DNA from 2 places in the Blautia sp. SC05B48 genome. Region 2 is predicted to be linked to the other one. Evidence: riboswitches for the same ligand, from Rfam matches in the RefSeq annotation. Region 2 holds a riboswitch; the other holds the start of a gene.
What was found. Region 2 has a riboswitch for cobalamin ahead of EYS05_RS05335 (ABC transporter permease). Riboswitches for the same ligand answer to the same signal wherever they lie in the genome.
Positions count from the first base shown of each region.

Region 1 (6,227 bases), 1.0 Mb from region 2:
GACCATCAAGAATTTCCTCGCCAATGCATTACTTCCGGTAGGAAAGACTCTTTACGTATGGGGCGGCGGCCACAACTGGTCAGATGCGACCAGAAAGGGTATCAGTCCAAAATGGAAACAGTGGTATGACAGCAATTCCAGCTCCTATAATTACAGATATTATATGGATCTCAGTGAAGCTACAGAACAGAAGGGCCTTGACTGCTCCGGCTTTGTAGGATGGTCTGTATATCAGATCATGCAGAGCAGATCCGGCGGACCCCAGTATACTACTGTTTCCGGAGATATTGGATCTTTATATTCCGGTAAGGGAATGGGAACCATCGTTTCCCAGTCTCAGCTGGCAAGCTCAAACTGGAAGCTTTATCCGGGAGATATCGGATACAACAGCGGACATACCTGGATCGTTCTCGGACAGTGTTCTGATAAGAGTGTTGTGATCCTCCACTGCACACCTAATGCCGGCGTACAGATTTCCGGAACCCCGACACCAAGCGGAACTTACGGAAGCCAGGCAATCAAGCTGGCAGAAACTTACATGTCCAGGTATCCTGGAGTCAGCAAATATGATTATCATGAATCCAGCGGTAATTATATCCGAAACGGTGCATACTTCAGATGGAACAGAAGCACACTTTCCGATCCCAACGGATATCTGAAGAAAACAGCCAACCAGATCCTTGCAGATCTTTTCTGATCGGAAATATGCGGAAAGAAATTTATATGTAATAAATGACTATAAGAAACATGCGAGGAGAACCTGAGATATCACAGGTTCTCCTTTTTGATGTCAAAACCATTAATAAATGTTACAAAGTTTTAAACTAATTAATAGAAAATCCTTGCAATCCAAATAACACTGTGTTAATATATAAAAAGATTGAAACAAGATATTGCAAAAGTATTACAAAAAAACCAACGAAGCGGATGGTCAGATCCGCTGTATTAAATTAGAATCAGATTGCGAGGGTGAACAGTCATGAAGAAAAGGATATTATGTCTGACACTGGCGCTCATCATCAGCGGAGCACAGGTAGTCAGCGTAAGCGCAACAAGAGAAGATGAGGCAGCACTTCAGCAGGAGATGGATGCGACCAACGAACAGCTGAATGCGACTTATTCCAGATTGGATGAGCTTTCCTCACAGAAGTCACAGATTGAAGGCGAGATTTCAACTCTTGATGCCAATCTTGTAAACGTGATGGTTTCGATCCAGACACTGGAAGGAGATATCTCCAATAAGGAAGCCGACATTGCATCTACACAGACCAACCTTGAGAAGGCCAAAAATGCCAAGCAGAAACAGTATGAGGCAATGAAGAAACGTATCCAGTATCTCTATGAGAAGGGTGGAGACGATGCATGGTTCCAGATGATGCTGAATGCAGAGAACCTGTCTGACCTTCTTACAAGAGCAGAGTACACACAGAAGACTTATGAGCAGGACCGTAAGAGCCTTGAAAAATATTCCAATACGATCCAGCAGGTGGCAAACCTGGAAGCACAGTACACACAGGAGAAGGCAGAGCTGGAGGGGATGAAGCAGGAATATGAAGCAGAGTCCCAGAACCTGCAGGCACAGCTGGATGAGAAGCGTGCCACATCCGCAGATTATGATAATGAGATCGCCTACGCACAGCAGCAGGCTACAGATTATGCAAACCTTCTTGCAGAGCAGACTGCAGAGCTTCAGAGATTAGAGGCTGAGCGTATTGCAGCAGAGGAAGAGGCAAGACGTCAGGCCGAGGCTGAAGCAGCAGCGAGAGCACAGGCTGAGGCAGAAGAGGAAGCAAGACGCCAGGCAGAGCAGGAAGCACAGCAGGATGAGGCGGACGAGAGCGAAGATGTACAGTACGATGAGGACGGCAACGTGATCGAGAATACAGATGAGGATACTGCAGAGGATGACACCGAGCATGTGGATGAAGATGCAGACAATGTGATCGAGGATGATGCGTCCGGGGATACTGAGAATACAGAGGATAATGCAGACGCAGATTACGATAACAGCACAGATGCATCCGAAGAAAGTGCAGAGGACACATCCTCAGACAGTGACAGTCCTTCTTACAGCAGCGGTTCAGGATCTTCTGTTGTGAATTATGCCACACAGTTTGTAGGAAATCCTTACGTATGGGGCGGAACAAGCCTTACCAATGGTGCAGACTGCTCCGGATTTGTACAGAGTGTCTATGCGAACTTCGGAGTCAGCCTTCCGAGAACATCCTATGAGCAGCAGAATGCAGGTACAGAAGTATCCTACGCAGATGCACAGCCGGGAGATTTGATCTGCTATGGCGGACACGTGGCTATTTACATGGGTAATGGCCAGATCGTTCATGCATCGAACTCTCAGGACGGGATCAAGATCAGCAATGATGCTACATACAGAACAATTGTATCTGTAAGACGTCTTGTATAATAAGAACGTACAACAGAAAATAAAAACACAGCAGCCCGACAGCAGTTTGTCGGGCTGTTTTTGACGTCGGAAAAAACACTGAAAACCTATGGAACGGAGTGAACAGCAATAAAACATGCTCATAAATATATAAATATTGAAAATAGTATTGACATATAATTAACAGGATGTTATTATGATGTCAGTATAATTCCATATTGAACATAGCAAGTGCTGAGGATGGCTGACAGTTATGTATTGATTATCAGAGATCCGCAGAAAAGGGAATCAGGTGTGAAACCTGAGCGATCCGGTCACTGTAACGGAGGAGCAAATCTCATAGTCCATTGTACGTATGTATGAGAAGGAGAGAGGAGCCATGATCCCGGAGCCAGGAAACCTGCTTGTTATGGCGAGGTTAAACTTCCGTGTAAAGTGTAACAACCATTTCAGGGACTCCGCACCCCTGGGACGTTGTCTACTTTTTTACGAGAGTAGGCATTTTTTTATGGAATGCGCCTGTTCATATGAATTATACATGATTAAATGGCAGGCGATACTACTCCGGATACATTCGTTCCCTCCGCGCACTCATGAACGGATTATATTTCTACCCCGGGGTGGCATCGCTACCTCTTTTTTTATAGGAAAATTTATGCGTGGTTATGTCAGGAGAGGAGAAAAGAGCCATGGAGAAGCCATACTGGGAAGGCAAAGAATACTCTTACTTCAGCCACAAAAAATGTGAGTACTTTCCATGCCATAAAGGAGCAGATCCGGAGAACTTCAACTGTCTGTTCTGCTATTGTCCTTTATATGCACTGGGAGATAAATGTGGTGGTAATTTTCGCTTTACGGAAAGCGGCATCAAAGACTGCACCGAATGCAAGCTTCCTCACAGAAGAGAGAACTTCGGATATGTTACAGGTAAATATAGCGAGCTTGCGGAAATTGTACGGAAGCAGCGGGAAAAATAAAAAACAGGTCAGTTCAGGTACAGGAAAATGCATATTCCTGTGTTTGAACTGGCCTGTTTTGTTTTGGGGTGGACAATAGCTGTTATCTGTCGGAAAAATACAGAAGATCATTCTCTGGTTTGGAGAAAAACCTTGAGTCTGGGAAGCTGGTTGTTGAGGATCAGCTGTTCCGGAAACATGGCCTGATGAACAAACTCAGCAGCATAGGTAAAATCTCCGATATGCTCCGGGCCATGGCTGTCACTGGAAAGAAGCAGCGGCAGATCATATTTGCGGCAGCATCGAAGGATCTCGAAACAGTTTTCTCTTGTGTCGCCACGATAGCCATAAGGTGCAAGAGAAGCTTCGTTGATCTCAAAGATCGTGCCGGTTTCCCTGGCAGCCCTTGCAAGCGCATCATAATTAACCGGGTAATGAGTGTTATCACTATGTCCGAGGATCTTCACACAGGGGTTTTTCATTACATTGATAAAAGCTTCTGTGTTTTCGGCTCTGGTACCGCAGCGGTAATTCCAGGCATGCATGCTGGCAATGGCGTAATCAAGTTTACATAATAATTCCTGATCTAAATCTACCGTTCCGCTGCGGTCAAGGATATTCAGTTCAATTCCGTAGAGTAATTCCACACCGAAATGTTTTTTGGGAGAATAGGTAAGGCTGCGGAAATAGGAGGAAGTTCCGGCTGCAAGAGTGCCGGGACCGTGATCAGTGATCCCGAGAAGCCGGAGACCTTTCTCAGCAGCTGCACGTGCCATGTTGGTGATGGTACATTCCGTGCCGTGACCACTGGCGATGGAGTGGGTATGCATATCAGAAAGATACATAAAAATACACCTCTTTTACTGTTTGAGAACATATGACAGAGCGGAATGTGAATGTCCGCTTTGTATAAATTTTTTTTGAAAAACAAAGGAATTTCTATATAAATCCAAGTATGGCAGAGCAGAAAAGCAAAGTCAATAGAGAAAAACATAAAAATACAAAAAACAAATAAAATCAACAGGGTGCAACCGATAAAAACCACAAAAACAGCTAGAAACACATGTTGGATTTCGTTGACATCGAAGTAGGGGTAAGGTATAATAAAACTACATGAGCACATAGCCGGACAGGAGCGGTTCTGGAAGCGCAGAGGCAGACAGATCACCAGAAACAACCGGTTATGAGAAAGGAGAATCATGGAGAAATTTCATATAGCAGATGTTCCGAAAACAGACAGGATCACACATCTTGTAGATAATCTTTATGCAAAGATGCCGGTGATCGAATCTGCCAGAGCAAAACTGATCACAGAGTCTTACAAAGCAACAGAAGACGAGCCGATCATCACCCGCAGGGCCAAGGCATTTGCCCACATCCTGCACAACATTCCAATCATCATCCGTGATGAGGAGCTGATCGTCGGAAGCAGCACTTTGGCGCCGAGAGGATGTCAGACGTTTCCGGAGTATTCTTTCCAGTGGCTGGAGGATGAGCTGGATACAGTGGCTACCAGAACAGCCGATCCATTTTATATTGCGGAGGAAACCAAGGCGGAGCTCCGTGAGGTACATAAATACTGGAAAGGCAAGACTACCAGTGAGCTTGCAACCTCCTACATGGCACCGGAAGCGATTCTTGCCATTGACCACAATATTTTTACACCCGGAAACTATTTCTACAATGGTGTAGGACACGTAACCGTTAAATATGAAGAAGTTCTGGCAATCGGTTATGAAGGGATCATTGCCAAAGCTCAGAAGGAACTGGATGAGTGTAATGTAGGAGATGGTGATTACGCAAAGAAATCCCGTTTCCTGGAAGCAGTTATCATGAGCTGTCAGGCAGTTATTGACTATGCACATCGCTATGCCGAGCTCGCAGAACAGATGGCATATCAGTGTCAGGATCCGACCAGAAAACAGGAACTCCTTCAGATCGCATCCAATTGTACACACGTACCGGCAAAGGGCGCCCGTAACTTCTATGAGGCGTGCCAGTCCTTCTGGTTTGTACAGCAGCTGATCCAGATGGAAAGCAGCGGACATTCCATTTCACCGGGACGTTTTGACCAGTATATGTATCCGTATTACAAGAGCGATATAGAAGCAGGCAATCTTACCAGAGAATTTGCCCAGGAACTGATGGACTGTATATGGGTAAAATTAAACGACCTGAATAAATGTCGTGATGCTGCATCTGCAGAGGGCTTTGCAGGCTACAGCCTTTTCCAGAACCTGATCGCAGGTGGTCAGAACAAGGATGGCGAGGATGTGACCAATGATCTCTCCTTTATGTGCATCCAGGCGTCTATGCATGTGCATCTTCCGGCACCGTCTCTTTCTGTAAGAGTATGGAACGGATCTCCGCATGAATTCCTGATCAAGGCTGCAGAGCTTACAAGAACAGGAATCGGACTCCCGGCTTATTACAATGATGAGGTTATCATTCCTGCACTGCAGAACCGTGGCCTTTCTCTTGCAGATGCCAGAGAATATAACATCATCGGTTGTGTAGAACCGCAGAAGGCAGGTAAGACAGAGGGCTGGCATGACGCTGCATTCTTTAACATGTGCCGTCCGCTGGAGATGGTTTTCTCCAATGGTATGGACAAAGGGGTACAGATCAGTGTCCAGACCGGCGATGTCACAGAGATGAAGAGCTTCGATGAGTTCTATGATGCATATAAGAAACAGATGGAATATTTCATTTCCCTGCTTGTAAATGCTGATAATGCCATTGATGTAGCACATGCGGAGAGATGTCCGCTTCCATTCCTTTCCTGTATGGTGGATGACTGTTTGAAACGAGGCAAATCCGTTCAGGAAGGCGGAGCTGTTTATAACTTTACAGGTCCTCAGGGATTTGGT
Region 1 is NZ_CP040518.1:2,218,451-2,224,677, forward strand. Features, by position in the region: gene EYS05_RS10170 (N-acetylmuramoyl-L-alanine amidase family protein) at 1-697, shown strand, start outside; gene EYS05_RS10175 (C40 family peptidase) at 980-2,422, shown strand; cobalamin riboswitch at 2,625-2,813, shown strand; gene EYS05_RS10180 (cysteine-rich small domain-containing protein) at 3,091-3,378, shown strand; gene EYS05_RS10185 (phosphatase) at 3,486-4,202, opposite strand; gene EYS05_RS10190 (glycyl radical protein) at 4,557-6,227, shown strand, end outside.
Region 1: another riboswitch for cobalamin. It lies ahead of EYS05_RS10180 (cysteine-rich small domain-containing protein); the one in region 2 lies ahead of EYS05_RS05335 (ABC transporter permease).

Region 2 (6,227 bases):
CCTATGTAGGCCAGAATCTTGGTGCAAAGAAATATCAGAGGATTCGAAAAGGTGTGCGCAGCGGCACTTATATGGCAGTGCTCACTTCGGCTTTCATTTCCGGTATGATGGTGTTGTTTGGACGTAATGTACTGTCCCTGTTTGTATCCGGTGAACCGGATCAGACCCGACAGGTATTGGATATAGCATATAAGTATTTGTTTATTATGGCTGTTTTTTTGTGGGTGCTGTATCTGCTGTATGTGTATCGTTCCGCTATCCAGGGCCTGGGTAATACTTTGATTCCGCTTGCCAGCGGCATTGCAGAATTTATAATGCGTGTCAGTGTTGCGCTGCTGCTGCCAAAAATGATCGGCGAAGATGGAATATACTATGCAGAGATCTGTGCATGGAGCAGCGCAGCTGTTTTATTATTCGTAAGTTATATGATCATTATACGGAAATATAAAGAAGTCACTGTTCATACATAATGTCATTTACTTGAGGAATCTATAATGATATACAGGCGGAAAATATCCGGGTTTTAATATGAAATGTTCAGATATTTCATATTTGACAGAAAAACTATTTATATAAAAAGAAAAGTATGATATTATGTACTTATTCGTTGCAACTATGAAAATTGAATAGTCAGAAGGGTGTATAAAGTACTTAATAAGGAATCTGGTGAAATGCCAGAACAGCCACCGCTACTGTGACAGGGACGAAAACCAAAATATCACTGGAGAGATCCGGGAAGATGGTAAGTAGGAAGAACTGGAGTCAGGAGACTTGCCTTTTTGACAGAAGAATTCTGATTCGGATGGGATACAGAAGGAATAAGCTCTGCCTGAGGTGGAGGTTTGTTTTTTGTGCTGATATGATGCTGGATCATATCAGCCTTTTTTATTTTAACCGAATAAACAGATGAAAAATGAGGAGAAATGAAAATGGGAAAAGTAATTGCAAAGCGTTTTATATTTATGATTCCGGTAGTTCTGGCGGTTACATTTATTATTTTTATGCTGAGTTTTATATCGGCAGGTGATGCGGCCAGAGTTCTGGCGGAGAAAAAATACGAGCACCCGTCACCGGAGCAGATAGAAGAAGTACGGCATGAGGAAGGACTGGATCAGCCGGTGCTGGTACAATACGGGAAATGGCTGGATCAGGCACTTCATGGCGATTTTGGAAAATCATATTCTACCAGAAAACCGGCTTTTGAGGAATTAAAAAGATATTTTCCACAGACATTTAAACTGGCAGTTACTTCGTTTTTATTGTTGATGATCGTATCAGTCCCTCTCGGAATTTTGTCGGCAATTTATGAAAACAGAGTTCTGGATAAAGTCATTCGCATTTTGTCGTCCCTCAGTGTATCTATGCCGTCTTTCTGGATCGGTCTGATGCTGCTCTATATATTTGGAGTAAAGCTAAAAGTGATTTCCGTGATCGGAGGAGATGCCGGAGGCATCCCGATTCTTGCGGCATTTGCCATGGATATCAGTTTCTTTGGAATTATGACGAGATTGATCCGTACCAATATGATACAGGTGCTGAAGCAGGATTACATACGTGCCAGCAGAGCTAAGGGATTGTCATCTGTAAATGTAATTTTGCGTCATGGTCTGAAAAATATCCTGATTCCTGTGCTGACACGTCTGGTATCAATTGTGATTGGTTTTTTCTGTGGCTCAGCTGTGATAGAAAGTATTTTTTCAATTCAGGGAATCGGAAATCTGGCATTGAAATCCGTGATCTCAAAAGACACTCCGGTGCTGCAATGTTTTATCTTTATTCTGGCTGTTGGCATTGTAGTATTAAATTTTCTTGTGGATATCGCCTATTCTGCGATTGACCGGCGAATCCAGTTAAAGTAAAGGAGAGATCATAGAATGGGAAGCAGAAGAAAGCAGAAAACAGAAAAAAGCATGATCCAGAATCTGTACTGGAAACAGGTATTCCGGTCACCAAAAACAAAAATAGGATTGATGGTGGTCATAATTTTTGTATTGGCAGCTATTTTTGCACCTGTACTGGCGCCACATGATCCACTACTTGTGGATGTTTCGATAAAATTAAAGAATCCGTCGGCGGCATATCCTTTAGGTACTGATCAGCTGGGACGATGTATTTTATCAAGACTTCTCTGGGGCAGCCGGTATTCACTGAGCTATAGCTTTACGGTGCTTCTGATCACCGTATGTGTCGGGGTGCCGATCGGACTGTTTGCCGGATATGTAGGTGGAAAAATCGATTCGATAATTATGAGGATCATTGATGTATTTATGGCTATGCCGGTCTTTATTGTTGCACTTGCCATTGCAGGAACCGTAGGAGCCAGCGGCGCTCATCTGATCCTGTCCTTATCGGTCGTATCCTGGGCAGAATATGCAAGGCTTGCCCGTGCATTGACACTTCAGGAAAAAAATAAAAATTATATGACCGCACTAAAAGCCGGAGGCTGCGGCCACGCAAGGATCATATTCAGACATGTATTGAGAAATATCCTGCCATCTGTGATCGCACTGGCAACAATGGAAATCGGTTCGATCATTCTGTCAATTGCCGGTTTTTCCTTTATCGGCCTTGGTGTGCAGGCACCGACACCGGAATGGGGGATCATGCTTAGTGACAGTAAAAGTTATATCCAGACTTATCCAAGACTGATGTTTTATCCGGGTATACTGATCATGATCATTGTTCTGGCATTTAATTATCTGGGGGAGGGAATACAAAATGGAACAGACAAAAAATGATGTTCTAAAGGTAAAAAGATTACATGTGGAGTTTCAGACCTCTCACGGAATGGTTCATGCAGTAAAAGATGTCAGCCTGGAAGTAAAGCGCGGAAGGATCCATGCCCTGGTGGGAGAAAGCGGAAGCGGCAAGTCAGTTACCTCTCTGACGATCATGAATCTGCTTGCAGGAAATGGAAAGGTGATATCCGGAGATGTGACACTGAACGAAAAGAGTCTTCTGAAGTTATCAGGAAAAGAAAAACGACAGTTATACGGAGACAGGATCGGAATGATCTTTCAGGATCCGACCGCTGCTCTTGACCCGCTTTTTACAGTTGAACAACTGCTTCTGGAAGGACTGAGGAAACATCGCAGAATGAGCAAAAAACAGGCAAGGGAAGCTGCGTTGGAAAGTCTGCGGATGATGAATCTGCGTGATCCGGAAGAACTGATGAAGAAAAAACCTTACGAATTGTCTGGTGGTATGTGCCAACGTGTTATGATCGCCATTGCCATGTCCATGAAACCGGATTATCTGATTGCAGATGAGCCGACGACAGCATTGGATGTAACCGTACAGAAGCAGATCCTGGAAGAAATCTATCAGCTATCCAGGAAAGAAAATCTGGGTGTGTTATTTATTACGCATGATCTGGGTGTGGTGGCAGAGATCGCAGATGATGTTTCGATCATGAAAGACGGCGAAATAGTGGAAAACGGAACAGTTGAAGAGATCTTTTATCATCCGCAGCATTCATATACAAAAAAACTGTTGGATGCAGTTTTATAGGGGAAAAGTATGAGTACGTTACTAAAGACAGAACATTTAAAAAAATATTATGGCAAGAAAAAAATTGTGAAGGCAGTGGATGATGTAAGTCTGGAAATCCACGCAGGATCATCCATGGCCCTGATCGGTGAAAGTGGAAGTGGTAAAACTACATTCGGAAAGCTGATCGCCGGCCTGGAGAAACCTACAGATGGAAAATTCTGGTTTCAGGGACAGGAAATGCAGGATTTGTCTGAAAAGCAGTTTCGTCCATATCGCAAGAATCTTCAGATGGTCTTTCAAAGCAGCAGCGGGGTATTTGATCCCGGTTATACCATTGGAGAAAATATTCTGGAAATTTTGAAATTACATGAAAAATTGCAAGAGGGAGAGTATGAAGAACGGGTAAAAGAAGCTTTGATCCAGACGGGGCTTGATCCGGATATTCGCAACCGTTATGTTGGACAGATTTCAGGAGGTCAGTGTCAGAGAGCTAATATTGCGAGAGCATTGGTATTAAGACCGGAACTTGTGATCTGTGATGAACCGGTATCCAGTCTGGATTATTCCATACGAAAGCAGATCCTGCATCTGTTAAATGAACTGCAGGAAAAATATGAGATGACCTATTTACTGATCACTCACGATCTGTCCAATGTTCCATATCTCTGCAAAGAGGTGGCTATCATGTATCAGGGACGCGTGGTCGAGTTTATCGATCATACGGACAGCTTAAAGGAGACTGCTGTACATCCTTATACAAAAGATCTGTTTGATTCTATTCCGGTAAAAGAACCGAAAATGCGAAGAATCGGATCGCAGGAAAAGAAAATATTTTCAGATACCATTCCGGAACAGGGCTGCCCATATCAGAACCGGTGCATAAGATGTACAAATATATGCAGAGAGCATATACCGGAATTGACAGAAATTGAAACAGGACATTTTGCGGCATGTCATATGCTGTAAAATATAAAACAAACAAAGGAGAGGAAGAAATGAAGAAAAGACGTGTAGCAAAACTGATAGCATTGAGCATGGTGGCGGCAACTTTACTGACAGGTGTCAATGTACAGGCAAAAGAGGAAAAAGTAGTTACGGCAATGACATCCATTGATCTGACTCCTGAACTTTGTGACCCTACAAAAAGTGGTCCGGACTTTCGTCTTTATGAAATGATCTATGATCCACTGGTGCGTTATGGAGAAAATGGAGAAATTAAACCGGCATTGGCAGAATCCTGGGATATCAGCAAAGATGGCACAACCTATACGTTTCATTTAAGAAAAGATGTGAAATTCTCAGACGGTACAGTGTTTAATGCAGACAATGTGATGTGGAATTATAACAGATGGGTGGAACAGGATGTGATTGGTAACTTTTCAGCCAAACTGGAAAATGTTACAAAGGTAGATGATTATACTGTAGAATTTAAGTTTGCAGAACCATGCTATACACTGCTGATCGAATTCAGCTATCCAAGACCATTCCGTTTCACCTGTGAAAGTGCAATGGATGAAGACGGAGAATTTTGTCAGGAAGTGGGTACCGGAATGTGGATGATCGACAGTTATGAAAGCGGTCAGGAGGTTGTCCTGGTACCAAATCCTAATTATTACGGTGAGAAACCAAATATTGATAAAGTAGTTCTGAAACAGGTGGCAGACGGTGATGCCAGAGTGATGGCACTTCAGAGTGGAGAGGCAGATCTGAATCTTCAGGATATTCCATCCGAAAGCTTCAGTATTATCCAGGCAGATAAAAATTTATCGACAGAACAGCAGGTTTCCACACTTTCTTACTATCTGATCGAAAATTATGATACACCGGCGCTTCAGGATATAAACGTACGTCAGGCACTGAATTATGCAACAAATAAAGAAAGCATTGTAAATGATCTGCTGGATGGTTACGGCAATCCGGCAACCGGACTTATGTCTCCGACAGTTCCTTATGTAACAGAAGAAAACAGCAAGGGTTATCCATATGATCCGGATAAAGCAAAGGAACTGTTAAAGGAAGCAGGATATGAGGATACAGACGGAGATGGTATTGTAGAAAAAGACGGAGAACCACTGAGCCTCAGACTGGTATTCCAGACTGAAGAATATGCTTCCTGGAAGTCACTGTGTGAATACCTGAAATCTGAATATGAGAAGGTTGGTGTGGGTGTTGAACTGGTAGAAAAAGAATCTGCAGCTTACTTTGATGAGATCTGGAACACCAGAGACTACGATCTGTGCATTTACCGCAGCTATGAAGACTCCTGGATGCCTCATGGTTTCCTGAAATCAATGTTCTACGCGGAAGATGGAGCAAAGGCAGTAAACTGGTACGATGAGGAGCTGAACAAAGATCTCGGAGAAGTATTAAAAACACAGGATGAAGAAAAACGTACGGAATTATACGATAAGATCCTTACACGTATCAATGATCAGGCAGTAACAGTGCCGCTGTATTATCCGAACCGTGATTATATTTATAATAATACCAGACTGACCAATGTAGAGCTTGCACCGACTGCCTATGAAGGCATTAACTGGGCAACACTGGATGTAGTGGAGTAAAAAAAATGTTTGAAAAAATCGAGAATAAATGGACAGAAGATTCCGGTGATTATGATGATATGATCCAAAAACAATTGAGTAACAAAAGAACGGTATCTCACTGGACAAAAGAATTGAAAAGACTTCTTGGACCTGAGCCCCTTCGTATTTTAGAAGTGGGCTGCGGCCCGG
Region 2 is NZ_CP040518.1:1,169,419-1,175,645, reverse strand. Features, by position in the region: gene EYS05_RS05340 (MATE family efflux transporter) at 1-470, shown strand, start outside; cobalamin riboswitch at 620-793, shown strand; gene EYS05_RS05335 (ABC transporter permease) at 930-1,859, shown strand; gene nikC (nickel transporter permease) at 1,875-2,738, shown strand; gene EYS05_RS05325 (ABC transporter ATP-binding protein) at 2,719-3,510, shown strand; gene EYS05_RS05320 (oligopeptide/dipeptide ABC transporter ATP-binding protein) at 3,520-4,458, shown strand; gene EYS05_RS05315 (nickel ABC transporter substrate-binding protein) at 4,488-6,056, shown strand; gene EYS05_RS05310 (class I SAM-dependent methyltransferase) at 6,062-6,227, shown strand, end outside.